4 regions of the Embleya sp. NPDC059213 genome follow, and region 1 is predicted to be linked to each of the others. Evidence: riboswitches for the same ligand, from Rfam matches in the RefSeq annotation. Region 1 holds a riboswitch; each other region holds the start of a gene.
What was found. Region 1 has a riboswitch for cobalamin ahead of ACFXMF_RS23030 (cob(I)yrinic acid a,c-diamide adenosyltransferase). Riboswitches for the same ligand answer to the same signal wherever they lie in the genome.
Positions count from the first base shown of each region.

Region 2: another riboswitch for cobalamin. It lies ahead of ACFXMF_RS25280 (ribonucleoside-diphosphate reductase subunit alpha); the one in region 1 lies ahead of ACFXMF_RS23030 (cob(I)yrinic acid a,c-diamide adenosyltransferase).
Region 3: another riboswitch for cobalamin. It lies ahead of ACFXMF_RS30405 (ABC transporter substrate-binding protein); the one in region 1 lies ahead of ACFXMF_RS23030 (cob(I)yrinic acid a,c-diamide adenosyltransferase).
Region 4: another riboswitch for cobalamin. It lies ahead of ACFXMF_RS15030 (energy-coupling factor ABC transporter permease); the one in region 1 lies ahead of ACFXMF_RS23030 (cob(I)yrinic acid a,c-diamide adenosyltransferase).

Region 1 is NZ_JBHZAV010000062.1:13,476-18,118, forward strand. Features, by position in the region: gene ACFXMF_RS23020 (hypothetical protein) at 1-554, opposite strand, end outside; gene ACFXMF_RS23025 ((2Fe-2S)-binding protein) at 898-1,713, opposite strand; gene ACFXMF_RS23030 (cob(I)yrinic acid a,c-diamide adenosyltransferase) at 1,689-2,279, opposite strand; cobalamin riboswitch at 2,339-2,466, opposite strand; gene ACFXMF_RS23035 (Ig-like domain-containing protein) at 2,711-3,448, shown strand; gene ACFXMF_RS23040 (DUF5708 family protein) at 3,573-3,785, opposite strand; gene ACFXMF_RS23045 (ABC transporter ATP-binding protein) at 4,072-4,643, shown strand, end outside.
Region 2 is NZ_JBHZAV010000071.1:36,133-40,775, forward strand. Features, by position in the region: gene ACFXMF_RS25265 (GNAT family N-acetyltransferase) at 1-555, shown strand, start outside; gene mug (G/U mismatch-specific DNA glycosylase) at 636-1,211, shown strand; gene ACFXMF_RS25275 (hypothetical protein) at 1,324-1,512, shown strand; cobalamin riboswitch at 1,646-1,896, shown strand; gene ACFXMF_RS25280 (ribonucleoside-diphosphate reductase subunit alpha) at 1,972-4,290, shown strand; gene ACFXMF_RS25285 (ribonucleotide-diphosphate reductase subunit beta) at 4,308-4,643, shown strand, end outside.
Region 3 is NZ_JBHZAV010000101.1:21,795-26,437, reverse strand. Features, by position in the region: gene ACFXMF_RS30415 (ABC transporter ATP-binding protein) at 1-549, opposite strand, end outside; gene ACFXMF_RS30410 (iron ABC transporter permease) at 546-1,703, opposite strand; gene ACFXMF_RS30405 (ABC transporter substrate-binding protein) at 1,700-2,689, opposite strand; cobalamin riboswitch at 2,845-3,084, opposite strand; gene ACFXMF_RS30400 (DeoR/GlpR family DNA-binding transcription regulator) at 3,191-3,994, opposite strand; gene galT (galactose-1-phosphate uridylyltransferase) at 4,167-4,643, shown strand, end outside.
Region 4 is NZ_JBHZAV010000032.1:51,056-55,698, forward strand. Features, by position in the region: gene ACFXMF_RS15020 (class II aldolase/adducin family protein) at 798-1,646, shown strand; gene ACFXMF_RS15025 (RDD family protein) at 1,806-2,351, shown strand; cobalamin riboswitch at 2,538-2,748, shown strand; gene ACFXMF_RS15030 (energy-coupling factor ABC transporter permease) at 2,776-3,489, shown strand; gene ACFXMF_RS15035 (energy-coupling factor ABC transporter substrate-binding protein) at 3,486-3,854, shown strand; gene cbiQ (cobalt ECF transporter T component CbiQ) at 3,859-4,602, shown strand; gene ACFXMF_RS15045 (ATP-binding cassette domain-containing protein) at 4,599-4,643, shown strand, end outside.

The DNA.
Region 1 (4,643 bases):
GCCTGTTCGGCCCGGTGACCGGCGGCCTCCTTGACCTGCTCGGCCCGGCGCTCGACGGCCTCCTTGGCCTGTTCGGCGCGATGTCCGGCGGTCTCCTTGGCCTGTTCGGCGCGATGTCCGGCGGTCTCCTTGGCCTGTTCGGCGCGGTGCACGGCGGCCTCCTTGGCCTGCGCGGTCCTGTGTCGGGTGGTCTCCTTGGCCTGGTCGGCCCGGTCGCGGACCGCGTCCTCGGCCGACTCGGCCCGGTCGGCCACGGCGGCCGCGATCCGTTGCGCCCGGCGCCGGGTGCGCGGCGCGGCGCGGTCGATCCGCTCGGCCGCCTCGCCGACCTTGCGGTGGATCGCCTCGGGCGGCTCGGCCTGGGTCAACTCCTCCACGGCGTGGTCCACTTGCTCCTGTTTGTGGCCGGGTGTGCGCTCCTGCCGGGGAAGCTCGGACGGCACGCGGGGTTCGACGACGGAATCGGCGGGCGGTGGCACGGTCGGGTCGACGGCGATCTCGTCGGGCTCGCGCGACGCGGACCTGCCGCCGGGCTCTCGGCCTGGGGTACTCATCGGTGCGTACTCCTCTTCACGGTCTCGATGTCCTCGCGTCATCGCCGAGGACCGCGCGCCCTGCGTCTGCCCGGCGAGCGGCCGGTCATTCGTCCTCGGCGGCCCTTCGACGGCCGGGGCCGTCTCCCCGATCCTGCCGGGGGCGCAGACCCGGCAGGACCGAGGACACGGTCCCGGCGTTCGGTGCGTCGATGCCGGAATCGGTGTCTCCGGGACGAGGCTAGGAAAGTCCGCGCCGCAGATCCGGGAATGTCACCCGGATGCGCGGCGGCGTGTCCGATGGATCACCCGCTCGGCCGGATCCGGAGCGCGCCCCGGGGGCCGAGCGGGCGATCGTACGCGGTCAGTGTGCGCCGTCACGCCCGCGCGCCGACGACCCGATCCGGACCCGGGTCGGTTGCGGCGGCTTGTCGTGGAAGACGCAGTCGCCGCACGTACCGCCGCCGGGAATCCGGTAGTACAGGCAGCACGTGGTGCGCCGGAACGCGCCCAGGGCGCCGTGCAGCCCACTCCCTCGCAGCAGGCCCGTGGCCAACAGACCGTCGGCGAACGACCGGGTCGTCGTCACGAGTTCCGGCTCGTCCGGCGCCGGGTGCCGGTGCAGCACCCGGGCCGCACCCACCAGCGCCGACGCGGCGTTGCCGGCCAGCAGGCGCTCCGCGATCGGCACCACCGCCCGAGTGGCCCGGGCCAGCGGCACCAGGTGCGCGGTCATCACCGCGGCGTACACCCGGTCGATCCCGGCCCGGTCCGCGAGCACCGGCGTCGGGATCGGATCCGGCGCCCACAGTTCGATCGCACCGCTCGCCGGGAAGCGCCAGTGCGTCCGGACCGGGTCCAGGTCCGGCACGACCCGACCGAGCACCGCCGCGCCGAGCGCCACCGACCACAACCGCGAGGCCACGCCCAGGTACAGGATCGACGCGGCGACCCGCGGCTCGTCGGTGCGCAACCGGCCCCGCACGTACTCCACCCGGGCCGCCCACGCGTCGGGCGCGGCGCGGTCGTACAACTCGACCAACGGCCGAAAGCCCGCGCCGTCGGCGATCGCTCCGGTCCGCAGCACGAAGTAGGGCCCCACCTCGGCGACTCGGGCCATCGCGTCGCCGACCTCGGGCCGTGCCGCCGAACCGCTCAGCGGTTGTCGCCCGGACGCCACAGCAGATCACCCGCGCCACCCGCGTCGGCCCGTCGGGCGAGCACGAACAGCAGGTCGGACAGCCGGTTGAGGTAGCGCGCGGTGAGCGGGTTCACCGTCGCGGACCCACCCGCCGCCGGTTCGTCCGCCTCGATCAGCGCCCAGGTCGAACGTTCGGCGCGCCGGGCCGCGGTGCGGGCCACGTGCAGCAGGGCCGCGGCGGGGCTGCCGCCGGGCAGGACGAACGAGCGCAGCGTGGGGAGTTCCGCGTTGAACGCGTCGCAGTGCTCCTCCAGCCGGGCCACGTCGGCCTCGGTGATCCGCAGCCGGGTGTCGCCTTCGGCGATCGGCGCGCACAGGTCCGCGCCGACGTCGAACAGGTCGTGTTGCAGTTGGGCCAACACCGCACGGGTCTGCGGCTCCGGGTCGCCGAGCGCGAGCACGACCCCGATCGCCGCGTTGGTCTCGTCCGTGTCGGCGTAGGCCGCCAACCTCGGATCGGTCTTGCGCGTCCGGGAGTTGTCGCCCAGCGCGGTGGTACCGGCATCGCCGGTACGGGTGTAGATCCGGCTCAGTACCAAGGACATGGCGCAGCACCGGCCTCTCTCGGGGAAATCCGCCCCGGTTGGTGAGGTGGCGACGACGTGAGTCTCCTGGCTCTCGGCTCTTCGCTCCTCCCGGCCTTCCCACCCCGTCGCGGGGTCGTGGCCGGTGTGGGAGTCGCTCCCCGATCACAGTGGCGGGACCGCGTCGGATTCACACCGACTTCCTCGTACCGCCGTCGCATAGCGCCTCCCACCATGACACGCGCGCCGGGCCGGGTCCACTGTCGGGCCCGGTCGGTCCACGCTTGTGGGTGAAGCTCGCCGCCGCTCCGCGTGCCGCGTCGCGAACCGGTGGGCACTGCGCACAGGATCGGGGTTCGAGAGCGGCTCCCTCGGCCGGCATCGGATCCGGCGGGCGCCGGCCGACCCATCCCAGATCCGGCCGTGTCCGGACCAGAGTGCCGGAGGATTGTGTGGCCACGGTTTCCGGAACACCCGAACCGGCCGTCCGGATGCGTCGAGTCGGTGTGGTGCTCGTGTGGTGCGCGGTGTTGTTCGGTGTGGGCGCCGGGTGCCCCGCCGTTGCCGTGGTGCCCATCCCGTCGCTGCCGCCCGTGGTCGCCGGCCCGGCCGGCGACTCCGCTCCGGGCTCGCGTGTCGACCGGGTACGGCCGAACGGCGGGTTCGCAGCGCCGATGCCGGCCGCGCCGCGGGCCGTCACGGATCGGGTCGGCACTCGCGCCGGGCAGTCGGTGGACGTCCCGGTGCTGGCCGGCGACACCGGTGAGGGGCTGGCCCTGGTGTCGCACACCAATCCCGAGCACGGTCTGGTCCTCGACGTCGAGGGCGCTCCGGACGAGGGCACGACGGAGGCCGTGTTGCGCTACACGCCGGGGCCGGGCTTCGCCGGGCGCGACGGCTTCCATTACACGATCGTCGACCGGCTCGGCCGCCAGGCCACCGCGACCGTGCGGATCGACGTGGCGGCCGATCCGGGAGCGGCGGAACGGGCGGTCGAGCCGAGGACGGGCCGGCTCGGCGTGCCTCGCGGCGTCGACGAACTGCGGGCGCCGGCGGCCGTGACGCGGCAGGGCGGGCACGATTCGGGCGGCGGGCTGTTGCTGTCGGCCTTCCTGGGCTCGGCGTTGCTCGGCGCGGGCATCCTGGGTTGGGTGGCGCACCGTCGGCCGGGGCGGCGGCAGGTGCGCTGAACGGGGTGATCGGCGGGCCGATCGCCGGGCCGGTCACCGAACCGATCACCGAAGCGATCGGGAAGCGACCGGAAAGCAGTCGGGACGCGATCACCGGGCCGTTCGCCGCGCTCGGCGCACCCGGTCAGGGCTTTCGGGCCTCCCGGGCCTCCCCGGCCTCGCGGGTCAACCGGTAGAGCCCGTACAGCACTTCGGCGATGCCGACGATCAGCAGCACGACGCCGATCTTCCCGAGCGCGATCACGGGTGTGTCGACGTCGTCCGCGAACAGCTTCAGGGCCGCGCCCACCAGCGCGCTCGCCAGGCCGGCCGTCAACGAACCGCGTGCCTTCGTCATGTTCTTCCCTCCTCCACTCGACCTGCGGACATGCCCACGAGGCTAGGTCCGGGGCCGGGGGCGGCACGCCCTCCGCGAGGACGACCCGGCGTACACACTTCGGCCCAGGCGGGGCCCGATTTCCGGCCCGCGAGCGGCTTCGGCGGACCCGGCCCGCCGAGGGCACAGGTGGGGCCGGCCCCACCCTCGGACGGTGGCCGACCCCATGGGCAGGGGCGATTCGCGCTCCTAGCGTTGGACCCGGTGCCGTACACGGGGTGGCGGCCGGATCGGCGGGAGAATCGACGTGGGCGGGCAACCGACACACGAGTGGTACACGGCGCCGGCCGAGTGGGAGGGCGCCGGCCCGCCAGCCGTCCGGCTCGACGCGGTGCGCAAGGTCCACGGCCGGGGCTCCGCGTCGGTGGCCGCCCTCGACGGGGTCGACATCACGTTCGGGCAGGGCTCGTTCACCGCCGTGATGGGCCCGTCCGGCTCCGGCAAGAGCACCTTCCTGCACTGCGCGGCCGGTCTGGACCGACCCACGTCGGGCACGGTCACGGTGGCCGGCCAGGACCTCGCCGAGTTGAACGAGAACGCGCTGACCAAGCTCCGCCGGGAACGCATCGGCTTCGTCTTCCAGGCGTTCAACCTGCTGCCCACGCTCACCGTGGAACAGAACATCACGCTGCCGATGCGGTTCGCGGGCAAACGCGCCGACCGCCGGCGTGTCGCCGAGGTGATCGCGCACGTGGGCCTTACCGACCGGGCCCGACACCGACCGCACGAGTTGTCCGGCGGCCAGCAGCAGCGGGTCGCGATCGCTCGCGCGCTCGTCGTGAGGCCCGCCGTGCTGTTCGCGGACGAGCCGACCGGTGC
Region 2 (4,643 bases), on a different contig from region 1:
GCGATCGAGGCCGAGTTGCATGTGCACGAGCACCCGCTGATGGTGCTCGATCCCGCCGAACGCCCCGCCGAACGACCGTTCCTGCCGGACCTGGTGACGGTGCGTCGGATCCGGGCGGACGCGACCGATCTGGCGATCGTGCACAGCGTCGCGGCGGTCGGCTTCGCGAATCCGGGCACCGCGTCCGGCACCGACGGTCCGACCGAGCGGGACACCGCCGCCCTGGGCCAGGACCCGGACCTGCTGTCCTACCTCAACGAGCGGCTGCGCTCCGGCGAGACGGTGATGTACGCCGCGTACGGCCCGACCGGACCGTTGTGCGTGGGCAGCTACCAGCATCTGTACGACACCACCGAGATCGTCGGCGTGGCCACCCTCCCCGCGGCCCGACGCGGCGGCCTCGCGGCGGCGGTGACCTGGGAGCTGGCCGGGCACGCGCTCGACGACGGGAGCGAGACGGTGTTCCTGTCCGCGGGCGACGAGGACGTGGCCCGGATGTACGGCCGGCTCGGCTTCCGGTCGGTGGGCACCTCGATGATCGCGGACGCGCCGTGAGCGGGCCGGAACCCGAGCCGGCTCCCGAGCGGCCGCTCGTGCTGCCGATCCCGCCGGGCCGCAATCCCACCGCCGCCGAGATGGCCGCCGCACACGGCCGGAGCATCCCGGACGTGATCGGGCCCAACCTTCGGGTGTTGTTCTGCGGGATCAACCCGGGCCTGTGGTCCGGGGCCACCGACCGGCACTTCGCCCGGCCCGGGAACCGGTTCTGGCCCGCGCTGTACGCGAGCGGGTTCACGCCCCGGCTGCTCGCGCCGACCGAGCAGCAGCGGTTGCTCGCACTCGGCCTCGGCATCACCAACGTGGTGGCCCGCACCACCGCCCGCGCGGACGAGTTGACCAAGGACGAGTACCGGGCGGGCGGCGCGGCGCTCACCGCCCGGGTGCACGCGTACCGACCGGCCTGGCTGGCGGTGCTGGGCATCGGTGCGTACCGGACCGGCTTCGGCCGGCCCAAGGCGGTGGTCGGCCGGCAGCCCGAGACGATCGGCGACACCGGGATCTGGGTGTTGCCCAATCCCAGCGGCCTGAACGCGCACTGGACGGCGGCGGCGCTGGCCGAGGCGTTCGCCGAACTGCGGGTGGCGAGCGATCCGGACCCGGGCCCGGATTCGGCGGCCCCACCCGGACCGGGCGGCGCGCCGCCCGCGTGACGGGCGGGTCGGGTCCGTTTCGACGACCTGTATCCGAGTCGACACGTCAACCGACCGAGTGGCATCACCCGGTTGGTGGTTACTTCACGCCGTCTTGCACGGTTGGGTCGGCATGAAGATCCTGCGAGCCCCGTTCGGGCCGTGGCCCACCGAGACGTTCGAGACCCCCGTTTACGAGGCGTTGGTCGCCGAGTGGCGCGACTCGGGTCGGGAGGTGCCGCGACCGGTGGACCGACCGCACGACCGACCGGCCCGGCACGCGCGCCCGGCCCGGCCCGGGCCGCGCACCGGTCGCCCCTGATCCGCGCACCGCGCGTCCCACGCGTCCCGGGGCGAACCACCCCACCGCCGCCCCGGCGGCGGTCCGTGGTACGTCGAGAATCGCGACACGACACAACACCTGGGGGTGCGACGACCACCCCGCCACTACATATATGCTCTGCGACGTAGCTGGTTCGCCGTTCCGAGTTCAGCGGAACGGCGAGGCAAGAGGGAACCCGGTGCGAAGCCGGGACTGCCCCGCAACGGTGAGCGGGAACGAACGTCGTCCTGGAGCGCCGAACGCCGAGAGGCATTCGGGGCCCGACGACCATGGGGAACTCCGCGGTCCGCCGAGCACGTCGTGCCCGGTGGTGCCCCGGCATGCCCGCGAGTCCGAATACCTGCCGGCTGCCCGTGCCCTCGGGCGCGGGGTCACTGTACGTACGAGCTCGCGAGGAGAGAGCACGTGACCGTTGTGGACAGCGTGGGCACGACCCGGATGCGGATCGACGAAAGCCCCGAGGAGCAACTCGCGACCCTGGTGCGCACCCAGGCGCGCGATCTGCCGGAGGTCGATCCGGATCGGGTCGTCCGCCGGGTCGTCGCGGGTCTGAACGAGGGCGCGGACCGGGCCGCCGCCGCGGACCTGGCGGTGCGTACCGCCGCCGAACTGATCGCCGAGGAGCCCGGCTACTCGCGGCTCGCCGCGCGCCTGCTCGCCGGCCGGATCGCCGACGAGGCGTTCGAGGCCGGCGCCGGTTCGTTCAGCGCCGGCATCGCGCTGGGCCGCCGGGAGGGCATCATCGGCGCGGAGACCGCGGCGTTCGTCGCCCGGCACGCCGCCGAGTTGGACGCCGCCGTGGACGTCGAGGGCGACCGCCGGTTCGAGTACTTCGGCCTGCGCACCGTGTACGACCGCTACCTGCTGCGCCACCCGGTCTCGCGCAAGGTGGTCGAGACGCCGCAACACTTCCTGCTGCGCGTCGCATGCGGCCTGGCCCAGGAGCCCGGCGAGGCGATCGGCTTCTACCGGCTGATGTCCTCGCTGGCCTACCTGCCCAGTTCGCCGACGTTGTTCAACTCCGGCACGGTGCACACCCAGATGTCCTCGTGCTACCTGCTCGACTCGCCCAAGGACGAGCTGGAGTCGATCTACGAGATGTACGGGCGGATCGCCCGGCTGTCGAAGTTCGCCGGCGGCATCGGTGTGGCCTGGTCGCGGGTGCGTTCGCGCGGCTCGCTGATCCGGGGCACCAACGGGCACTCCAACGGCATCGTGCCGTGGCTCAAGACGCTCGACTCGTCGGTGGCCGCGGTCAACCAGGGCGGCCGGCGCAAGGGCGCGGCCTGCGTCTACCTGGAGACCTGGCACCCGGACATCCTGGAGTTCCTCGAACTGCGCGAGAACACCGGCGAGGACGCGCGCCGCACGCACAACCTCAACCTGGCCAACTGGGTGCCGGACCTGTTCATGCGCCGGGTCGAGGAGGACGGCGTCTGGTCGCTGTTCGACCCGAACGAGCTGCCCGAACTGCCGGACCTGTGGGGCGCCGAGTTCGACAAGGTCTACGAAGCCGCCGAGCGGGACGGCCGGTTCGTCCGGCAGTTGCCCGCCCGCGACCTGTACGCCCGGATGATGCGCACGCTCGCGCAGACCGGCAACGGCTGGATGACCTTCAAGGACGCCGCCAACCGCACCTGCAACCAGGCCGCGGAGCCGGGCAACGTGGTGCACCTGTCCAACCTGTGCACCGAGATCCTGGAGGTCACCAGCGACGGCGAGACGGCCGTGTGCAACCTCGGCTCGGTCAACCTCGGCGCGCACGTGGTCGCCGGGGAGGGCATGGACTGGGACAAGCTGCGCGCGACGGTCCGCACCGCGGTGGTCTTCCTGGACCGCGTGATCGACATCAACTACTACCCGACCGAGCAGGCCGCCGCGTCCAACCCGCGCTGGCGTCCGGTGGGTCTGGGTCTGATGGGCCTGCAGGACGTGTTCTTCACGCTCGGCCTGCCGTTCGACTCGGCCGAGGCGCGCGAGTTGTCCACGCTGATCTCCGAGGAGATCTACCTCACCGCGCTGGAGACCTCCTCGGCGCTCGCCGAGGTGCACGGCCCGCACCCGGCCTACGCCGAGACGCACGCCGCGCGCGGTCGGCTCCAGCCGGACCTGTGGGAGGGCGTGTACCCCACGCAGACCAAGCGCTGGGACGCGCTGCGCACCCGGGTGGCCGAGCACGGGTTGCGCAACTCGCTGCTGGTGGCGATCGCGCCGACCGCGACGATCGCCTCGATCGCGGGCGCCTACGAGTGCATCGAGCCGCAGGTGTCGAACCTGTTCAAGCGCGAGACGTTGTCCGGCGAGTTCCTCCAGATCAACGCCTACCTGGTGCGCGAGCTCAAGGCCCGCGGCCTGTGGACCCCGCAGGTCCGCGACCGGATCAAGCGTGCCGAGGGCTCGGTCCAGGGCATCGCCGAACTCCCGGCCGACGTGCGCGAGTTGTACCGCACCGCGTGGGAGCTTCCGCAGCGCGCGCTGATCGACCTGGCGGCGGCTCGTTCGCCGTACATCGACCAGTCGCAGTCGCTGAACCTGTTCATGGCCGACCCGACCATCGGCAAGCTGTCCTCGATGTATCGCTACGCGTGGTCGACCGGCCTGAAGACCACGTACTACCTGCGTTCGCGCCCCGCGACGCGGATCCAGCAGGCGACCGTGCCGGCCCAGGCGGCGGCCGCACCGGTCGAGGAGATCTCGGACCTCGAGGTCATCGCCTGCTCGCTGGAGAACCCCGAAGCCTGTGAGGCGTGCACGTGAGCCTGCTCGATCCCGGAATGAACCTCACGCTGCGTCCGATGCAGTATCCGGACTTCTACGAGAAGTACCGCGCGGCGATCCGCAACACCTGGACGGTCGAAGAGGTCGACCTGCACAGCGACCTCGCCGACCTGGACAAGCTCAGCCCGGCCGAACGCCACCTCGTGCAGCGCCTGGTCGCGTTCTTCGCGACCGGTGACACGATCGTGGCGAACAATCTGGTGCTGAACCTGTACCGGCACATCAACTCGCCCGAGGGCCGGTTGTACCTGTCGCGGCAACTCTTCGAAGAGGCCGTCCATGTGCAGTTCTACCTGACCCTGCTGGACACCTACATGCCCGACCACGAGGAG
Region 3 (4,643 bases), on a different contig from region 1:
CAACAACCCGAGCTGGTGGTGGATGTCGAGATGGTTGGTCGGCTCGTCCATCACCAACAACCTCGGCTTCTGCACCAACGCCCTTGCCACCAAAGCCCGTTGCCGTTCGCCACCGGAGAGCGACGCGAACGCCCGCTCGGTCAGGCCGTCGAGTTCGAGCAATTCGACCGCCGCCGTCACGATCGCCCGGTCGCCCGCGTCGTCGGGGTCGAGCAGGCCCTTGTGCGCGGAGCGGCCCATCGCGACCACGTCCCGCACGGTCAGCGGGAAGTCGGTCGGCATGTCCTGGAGCACGGTGCCGATCCGCCGCGCGGCCCAGCGCGCCGAATGTGTCCACACGTCCTCGTCGTCCAGGAGCACCCGACCCGAGGTCGGTCGGTTCACCCGGTAGACGCTGCGCAGCAGGGTCGACTTGCCGCTGCCGTTGGGGCCGAGCAGGCCGACCACCTCGCCCGGTGCCACGGTCAACGACACCGCGTCCACCAGCTTTCGGCCGCCGACCGCGAAGCCGACCTCGTCCAGGACCAACCGCGCGGCGGAGCCGCTCATCGTGCCCCCGCTTCCCGGCGCGCGTCCCGGCGCAACAACCAGACGAAGAACGGCCCGCCGACCAGCGAAGTCACGATGCCCACCGGCAACTCCTGGGGAGCGAGCACCGTACGCGCCACCAGATCCGCGCAGATCGCGAACACCGCACCCAACAGCGCGGCGACCGGCAACGCCCGCCGGTGATCGGCCCCGACCAGCAGCCGCACCACGTGCGGCAACATCAGGCCGACGAAGCCGATCACCCCGCTGACCGCCACCACGACCCCGGTGAGCACCGCCGCGAGCAGGAACATCCCCTGCCGGAACCGCTGGACGTCCAGGCCCAGTGCGGCGGCGCTCTCCTCGCCGGCCAGCAGCAGGTTGAGGTTGCGCGCCTGGAGCAGCAGTACGACCAGGCCGATCGCGAGCGCGAGGGCCGGTACCAGCAGCAGCGTCCAGCGGGCCGAGCCGAACCCGCCCAGCGTCCAGAACAGCACCTGGGCGGCGAGTTGCGGATCCGGCGAGGTCAGGACGAGCAGGCTGGTCAGCGAGGACAACACGGCGCTGACCGCGACCCCGGCCAGGACCAGCCGCACGGCGGTGACCCGGCCACCGGAGCGGGCCACCGAGAACACCACGAGCAGGGTGATCAGCCCGCCGGCGAACGCGGCCGCGTTGAGGGTGAGCGCGCCGAGCGACAGGCCGCCGACCGAGGCCACGCCCCAGCGCATCACCAGCACCGCGCCGGTGGCCGCGCCGGAGGAGACACCGAGCACGTCCGGCCCGGCCAGCGGGTTGCGCACGATCGCCTGGATCACCATGCCCACCACCGCCAGCGTCGCGCCGACGACGGCCGCGAGCAGCACCCTGGGCAGCCGGGTGTCGGCGATGATCAGGTCGTGGGCGCGGCTCCAGGACGGTTGCACCCACGCGTCCCCGCCGATGCGATGCGCGAGGATGCGCCAGGTCTCCGACCACGGCACCGGCACCGAGCCCACCAGCAACCCGGCCGTCGCCGCCGCGAACAGCGCCACGAGCAGCACGCCGACCACCAGCGACAGCCGTACCCGGCCGCCCGGCACGTCGGCCGGCGGGCCCCGGTCCGGCGGCGGCGCCGCGCCCTCCCCACGGAGCACCGCGATCCGGGCCGCCGTCGGGTCCCGATCGATCGTCATGACCGGTCGGGGTGGAGCTGCTTAGCGAGTTCCTCGACCGCGTCCACCGAGCGCGGCCCCGGCTGGGCGACGGACAGCGAGATCACCGGGAAGGCGTTCGCCCGCAGCGCGGGTACGTCGGCGAGCACCGGAGTGGCCCTGAGCGTGGTGATCTTGGCCTCCGCCGACGGCGTCACGTAGTCGTAGATCAGCACCACGTCCGGTTTGCGTTCGGCGACCTGCTCCCAGGAGACCTTGGTCCAGCGCTCGTTCAGGTCGGCGAACACGTTGCGGCCGCCGGCGCGGGTGATGATCTCGTTGAGCATCGAGTTGCCGCCGGTGGTCTGCGCCGCGTCGGCGCCGGAGTTGTACACGAAGACCTTGACCGGTGCGGCGCCCGCGAGACGCGCGGTGACCGCGTCCAGCCGCCCGCGCAGTGCGGCGACGGAGCCTTCGGCGCGCTCGGACACGCCGAAGATGCCGCCGATGGAGCGCAGTTCGCCGTAGAGCTGTTCGAAGGTGACCGGTGCCTTGGCGCAGCCCTCGGGATTGAGGTGGGTCTTGATGTTCAGTTCGCCGAGTCGGGCGCGGGTGTGGCCGGACGACTCGGAGAAGCCGTCGGGGTAGCCCGAGTAGACGAAGTCGGGCGTGGCTTCGAGCAGTTTCTCCAGCGAGGGTTGCGCGTCGGCGAGCACCGGGATGCGCCCGTACGCCTCCCGGTATCTGTCGCCGATGGTGCGGCCCTTGAGGTACGCGGTGCCCACCATCTTGTCGGCCAGGCCCAGTTCGAGCATCAGCTCGGTGGCGTTGGAGGTGAGCGTGGCGGCGCGCTGCGGCGGCCGGTCGTAGGTCGTGCTCACACCGCAGTTGTCGGTGTCGGTGTACGGCTTGTACGCGGTGGGTGCGGGGGCGCTCGCCTTCTTGTCCTGCACCGCCCCGCCGCACGCGGTTGCGAACAGTGCGAGCGCGGCGACCGCCGCGGCCCACGAGTGTCGGCTGCGGCCCATCGGTGTCCGCGTTCGTATCGGCGTCGGCATCGTCGAAGCTCTCCCTTGCGAGTCCTCGTCGGGGGAACTCGGGAGGGAGGGAGCGCGGCGGCGGACACCGCTCGGCGCCGTCGTCCGACGGACCCGCCCGCGAGGTCCCGGAAGTCCGCGTGCGCGAGGCGAACGCGGGCGACGGCAGGTCTTCGGACTCGTGGGCGGGTTCCGCGGGCCACGGGTGCGTGGCCGGGTCGTCCTACCGGTCGCCGCTTCCCGGATCCCGTTTCACCGGGCCCAGTGCTGATGGCGACTTTCGTTCCCACTTACCGCTGCGGGGCAGTTCCGGATTCGCACCGGATTCCCTCTTGCGACACCCGGAATCGGTCGAAGCCGGGTGAACCGTTCGCAAGGGCAGCCTAACCATGGGCGCCGCGGCGGCCGAGCGAGGGTGCTTTTTCGGCTGCCGCTCGGGCGACTTCGGCTGCCGCCCGGGCGACTTCGGCTGCCGCCCGGCGACTTCGGCCGCTACTGGGCGACCAGGATCTCCAACCCGGCGTCGCGCAGCGCGTCGAGCGTGTCCCGGTCGGCCGGGCCGCTGGTGATCAGCAGGTCGATGTCCGCCAGCGGGCACACCTCGGCGAGTTCGATCCGGCCCAGCTTCGAGCCGTCGGCGACCACGACCCGACGCCCGGCGGCCCGCAACATCGCCCGCTTGGCCTCGGCCTCGGGCAGGTTCACGTTGGTGATGCCACCCGTGGGGTGCACGCCGTTGCAGCCGAGGAAGACCGTGTCCGCGTGGATGCGCTCCAGGATGTGGTCACCGAGCGGATTGATCAGCGAGTGCTGCAACGGACGCAGCGTGCCGCCGGTGACCACGACGGAGAACCGGGGGATGGCCCGCTCCAGCTCCAGCGCGATGGTCAGTCCGTTGGTGAACACCACGAGGTCGCGCAGGTCGCCGCGGTCCACCAGGGCGCGGGCCACGAACGTGGTGGTGGTGCCCACGTCCAGGACCACGCTCTCGGACGGCGACACCAGCGCCGCGGCGGCCCGCCCGATCAGCGTCTTCGCGGGCGACGCCGAGGTCAGCGCCTCCTCGAAGGACGGCTCGACCCGGGGATCGCGGCCGGTGAACATCGCACCGCCGCGGACCCGGCGCAACCGGCCCTGGCGCTCCAACACCTCCAGGTCGGCCCGGACCGTCACCCGCGAGATGCCGAACGCCTCGGCCAGGTCGGTGACCTTGGCGAAGCCGCGGTCCGCGATCGTCGCGGCCATCCGGGCGCGGCGGCCCTCGGCGGGCAGACCGTCGGTGTCGTCGTCAGGCATGGGCAGCATCTTGCGGACACCTTCCGAAACTTGTCAAACCGCAGCCGGAGCCGCCGAGATGACGACGCGATTCGACGGGATTGGCAGGCATCTCGGGGTCTCAGGACTTTCCCAGAGTCTTCTCATCACTTTCTCATTGACAAGTTTTGGAAAGCTTCGCAAAATTGGAGACATGAAGAAGACTCAGGCCGTCATGGCCGACGGTCGCGAGATCGTCTACTACGACACGCGGGACGACGCGGTCCGCACCGCCGTCGACCCGCGAGATCTCGCGCCCGTGGTGAGCGGGTCCGAGATGCGCTACGACCGACTGCTCGACGAATGGGTCGTGGTCGCCTCGCATCGGCAGACCCGGACCCACCTGCCCGCCGCCGACGCGTGCCCGCTGTGTCCGTCCACGCCCGAGCGGGCCACCGAGGTCGCCGAGGCCGACTACGAGGTGGTCGTCTTCGAGAACCGCTTCCCGTCGATGTCCGGCTCGTCGGTGTCCGGGCCCGGCGCGGTCGACCGGCCCGAACCCGGCTGGGACCGCGACCCGTTCCCGCGCCGGCCGTCCGGCGGACGGTGCGAGGTGGTGTGCTTCACCCCCGAACACGACGCGTCCTTCAAGGACCTCACCCCCGAGCGCGCGCGCCTGGTGCTGGACGCC
Region 4 (4,643 bases), on a different contig from region 1:
GGGGCGATCGGCGGTGCGGCTTTCCGGTGGACTCCGACGGGCTCGTCCTCGGGCGGTGCGTCACCCGGGGTCGGCACGGCGACCGGGACCGGGTCGATCGGTTCGGCGGCGCCCGCCGCAGGGGTGTCGACCTCGACTGCTTCGCTGACGTTCGTCTCGGTCACCGCGCCCCGCTCGGTGTCGGACCCGACCGGCGGGTCGCCTGATCTGCGTCGGGACGGCCTGGACCGCCTCGGGGGTTGTGCCATCTCCGGCCGGCTCCTCGCCATCGGGCTCCGCGCCGGCGACCCCGGCGCGAGCGACCCTCGCCGGCCCGAGTCGCCCCGGAACCGGTCCGTCCCGGCCCGGGACACCGCCGGATCGGCGCGCCCGAGGCCGGACACCGAGGGCGCCCGGGCGCCGATACCGACGACCTCCGTCGAATTCCCGCCGCCACCGCTCACGTCACGCGCCCCTTCCCCCTGGTGTGCGCCGGTCGAGTTGCCGTATGCCCGCCCGAGTTGCCCGCGCGCCCGCATTTTGCCGCGCGTGCTCGGATTTCGCGGGGCGGATCCGGTAATTCGAGTTCGACCGCTTCGAACTCGACGTCCCGGACTCGCTGAACGGCAGCGTAGAAGCAGCCCGAAGCGGACTGCGGGCAATATTCGCTTAATTCCCGGAAACCCGACCCGAACGACGACGGGGCGCTAAACTCCCCGGCTTCGCACGAACGAACGCCCGCCGAGGGCTGTCCCCGGATGTGACTCGCCGGTAGCGTCGGCCGAAGTCCCGCGCGCGCCGAGTCCGAGGAGATGGACATGTCCGACACCGATGCCCAGCAGGCCCAGGACGTGCAGGCCCAGGCCCCGCCGCAACCGGTGTCGCCCGCGGACCTGACCTTCGCGCTGCCGCCCACGTTCGACACCGTCGAGCGGGAGCGCCGGCACCGCAAGGAGCGATTGACCGCGGCCCTGCGGCTGTTCGGCCGATTCGGCTTCGAGGAGGGCGTGGCCGGGCACATCACGGCGCGCGACCCGGAGTTCACCGACCACTTCTGGGTCAACCCGTTCGGGATGTCGTTCAAGCACATCACCGTGGACGACCTGATCCTGGTCAACCACGACGGGCAGGTCGTCGAGGGCCGATTCCACGTCAACCAGGCCGCGTTCGCGATCCACTCGCAGATCCACGCGGCCCGCCCGGACGTGGTCGCGGCGGCGCACAGCCACTCCGTGCACGGGCGGGCGATCTCCGCGCTCGGCGTCCGGCTCGAACCGATCACCCAGGACGTGTGTCCCTTCTACGAGGACCACGAGGTGTTCGACGACTACGCGGGCGTCGTGCTCGACGCCGAGGAGGGGCGCCGGATCGCCAAGACGCTCGGCCCGCGCAAGGCGCTGATCCTGCGCAATCACGGCCTGCTCACGGTCGGGCAGTCGGTCGACGCCGCGGCGTGGTGGTTCATCACCATGGAGCGCTCCTGCCAGGTGCAACTGCTCGCCCGGGCGGCCGGCGAGCTCAAGCCGATCTCACCGGAGAACGCGCGGCTGACCCGCGAGCAACTGGGCAACGACACGGTGGCCTGGATCAACTACAAGCCGCTCTACGACGTGATCAGCCGCTCCGAGCCGGACCTGTTCGGGGCCCAGGGGCCGATGACGCTCTGATCGCCGCGGTCACCGGATCGCGACGTTCCCACGCTTGCGGTGACCGCTCGATCACCCGCTGCCGCCCGGTCGGCACCCGTGTGCGCCGACCGGGCGCAATCTCGGCGATATCCGGTCGCGGCGGGAGTCAACCCGCCCGGTTGCGGAAAGTACAAAGGCATGTACGAACGGAGCCTTCCGCAGCACTTCGCGCGTTCGGCGCGCCCCGCCCGGTCGGGTGCCCGAGTGTGGCTGCCCGAGGTCGAGAGCCGGCTCGATCCGTTGGTGTTGTGGCGTCGATTCGGCCAGTTCCTGGTGGACGTGGTGGCGTCGGCGCTGTTGCCCGGAGCCGCGATGTTCCTGTTCGTCCTGCTGCCCACGCACCCCGACGGTTCGATCCGCAGCGGTCCGCTGACCGCGACGATCACCGCCGGCGTGGTCGTGGTCGCGGTCGCGATCCTGTTCTGGTACTGGGTGCTGCGACCCGCCGAGCACGACGGGCGCACCTGGGGCATGCAGGTGTTCGGCATCCGCGTCGTGGACGTCTCCGGGGGACGCGCCGGCCGACGCCAACTCGGGACCCGTTGGCTGCTGTTGCTCGTCGACGCCTTCGCGCTCGGGGCGATCGGGCTGACCGCGGTGCTCACCAGCGAGCGGCGCCAGCGGGTCGGCGACCGGGTGGCGGGCACCCTGGTGGTCCGCGGTCGCGGACCCGGCCTGGACTGAGCGGCCCGCGCGGTGTCGGGCCGCGGGTCGGTGCCACCCGCCGCCCTCCCCCGTCGCGCCCGCGAACGGCCCGTCCCCGCACCTCGACGGCGTGCCGGAATGCGGCTATTGCTCGACCGCTCCGCCCCTCTTGTGGCCTTGCGCACGGTTTGCAAATGCCACCTTGTCGCCATGTCCATCCGACCACTAGTGTCGGCTCGCCGTGGTGTTCGGGAAGCCGGTTCGATGCCGGCGCGGCCCTCGCCACTGTGATCGGGAAGTTCTCCTCCATCCCCGCGGAAACGTTGAGTCGTCGCCTCGGGGAAGCCACTGGGACCGCTTGCGCGGCCCCGGGAAGGCGGAGACGTGAACGTACGACCCGTCAGCCAGGAGACCGGCCACGGCGATCGTCCGTCCACGAGGTGTTGGAGAGGGACCCTTCCTCATGCATATCGCCGAGGGCTATCTACCCTGGGAACACGCCGTCGCCTGGGGCGTCGCGTCGACCCCGTTCGTCGTACACGGCGCCCGCGCGCTCACCCGCGAGGTGCGCGACCGCCCCGAGAACACCCTGCTGCTGGGCGCTTCGGGCGCCTTCTCGTTCGTCCTGTCCGCGCTGAAGATCCCTTCGGTCACCGGGAGTTGCTCGCATCCCACCGGCACCGGGCTGGGCGCCATCCTGTTTCGACCACCGATCGTGGCCGTGCTGGGCACGATCACCCTGCTCTTCCAGGCGCTGTTGCTGGCGCACGGCGGGCTGACCACGCTCGGCGCGAACGTGTTCTCGATGGCCATCGTCGGCCCGTGGGCCGGCTACGGCGCCTATCGGCTGGCCCGCTCGCTGCTCGATCGACGCGGCGGCACCATGCCGCTGGATGTCGCGGTGTTCCTGGGCGCGTTCGTCGCCGACCTGAGCACCTACTGCGTCACCAGCGTGCAGCTCGCGCTGGCCTTCCCCGACCCCGACAGCGGATTCGCCGGTGCCCTGGCCAAGTTCGGCGGCATCTTCTCGCTCACCCAGATCCCGCTGGCGATCAGCGAGGGTCTGCTGACCGTGCTGGTCGTACGCCTGCTGCGGCAGTCCAGTCGCGGCGACCTCATCCGCCTCGGCGTGCTCACGGACGCGCGGGTCGCCCGCGAGGAGGAGAAGAGCAAGTGAAGCGCTCGACGAAGATCAACCTGCTGATCGTGCTGGCCGTGGTGCTGCTCGCGGCGCTGCCCGTGGTGTTCGGGATGGGCGACCACAAGGACGAGCCGTTCACCGGCGCCGACTCCCAGGCGGAGACCGCGATCACCGAGAACGACCCGGACTACAAACCGTGGTTCAGCCCGCTGTACGAACCGCCGTCCGGCGAGATCGAGTCCGGTCTGTTCGCGTTGCAGGCCGCCCTCGGCGCGGGCGTGGTCGGTTACATGTTCGGCGTCAAGCGCACCCGGCGCCGACTCGCGCCGGAGGCGGCGGATACGCCCGACGAGCCGGCGGACACCACCGGCGAGGCACCGGTATCGGTCCCGGGTCGCTGATTCCGTGTTGCCGATCGACGCGGCGGCGCACGCGAGTTCGTGGCGCCGCCGCCATCCGGCCGACAAGGCCGTGCTCTCCTTCGGGCTGCTCGGATGCGCGGTGGCGCTGCCGCCGTGGCCCGGCGCGGTGCTGGTCGCCGCGACCGTGCTGGTGATCGCGTTCGGGTTCGCGAAGGTGCCCGCCCGGCGACTGTGGCGGGCCGCCCGGGCACCGCTGGGCTTCGCCGCGACCGGCGCCCTGACGCTGCTCGTGACCATCGGCGCGGACGGCGTCGGCTGGGCCGAGGACGGGCCGCGGCGCGCGGCCGAGTTGCTGGTCCGCTCCGGTGCCGCCGGTCTGGCGATGTTGCTGTTCGCGTTCACCACGCCGCTGTCGGACGTGTTGCCCAGACTGACCCGGGTGGGTGTCCCGGCCGCCGTGGTGGACGTCGCGGCGGTGATGTACCGGATGTTGTTCCTGCTCTACGACACGACCGCGCGGATCAACCAGGCGCAGGCCGGCCGGCTGGGCCACCGCACCCGGCGGGCCCGCTGGCGGTCGGTGGCCGGGCTCGGCTCGGCGGTGTTCGTGCACGCGTTCGCCCGCGCCCAGCGGCTGGAGGCGGGCCTGGCCGGGCGCGGCTACGACGGGCGGCTGCGGGTGCTGGTGGACGAGGTACCGATCTCGCGCGCCTTCGTGGCGGGCTCCCTGACCCTGGTGGCGGCGGTCGTCGCCGCCACCCTTCTCCTGGTATCGGTGGTGCCGTGATTCCGTTGCGTGTACGAGAGATCGGCTATGCCTACCAGGAC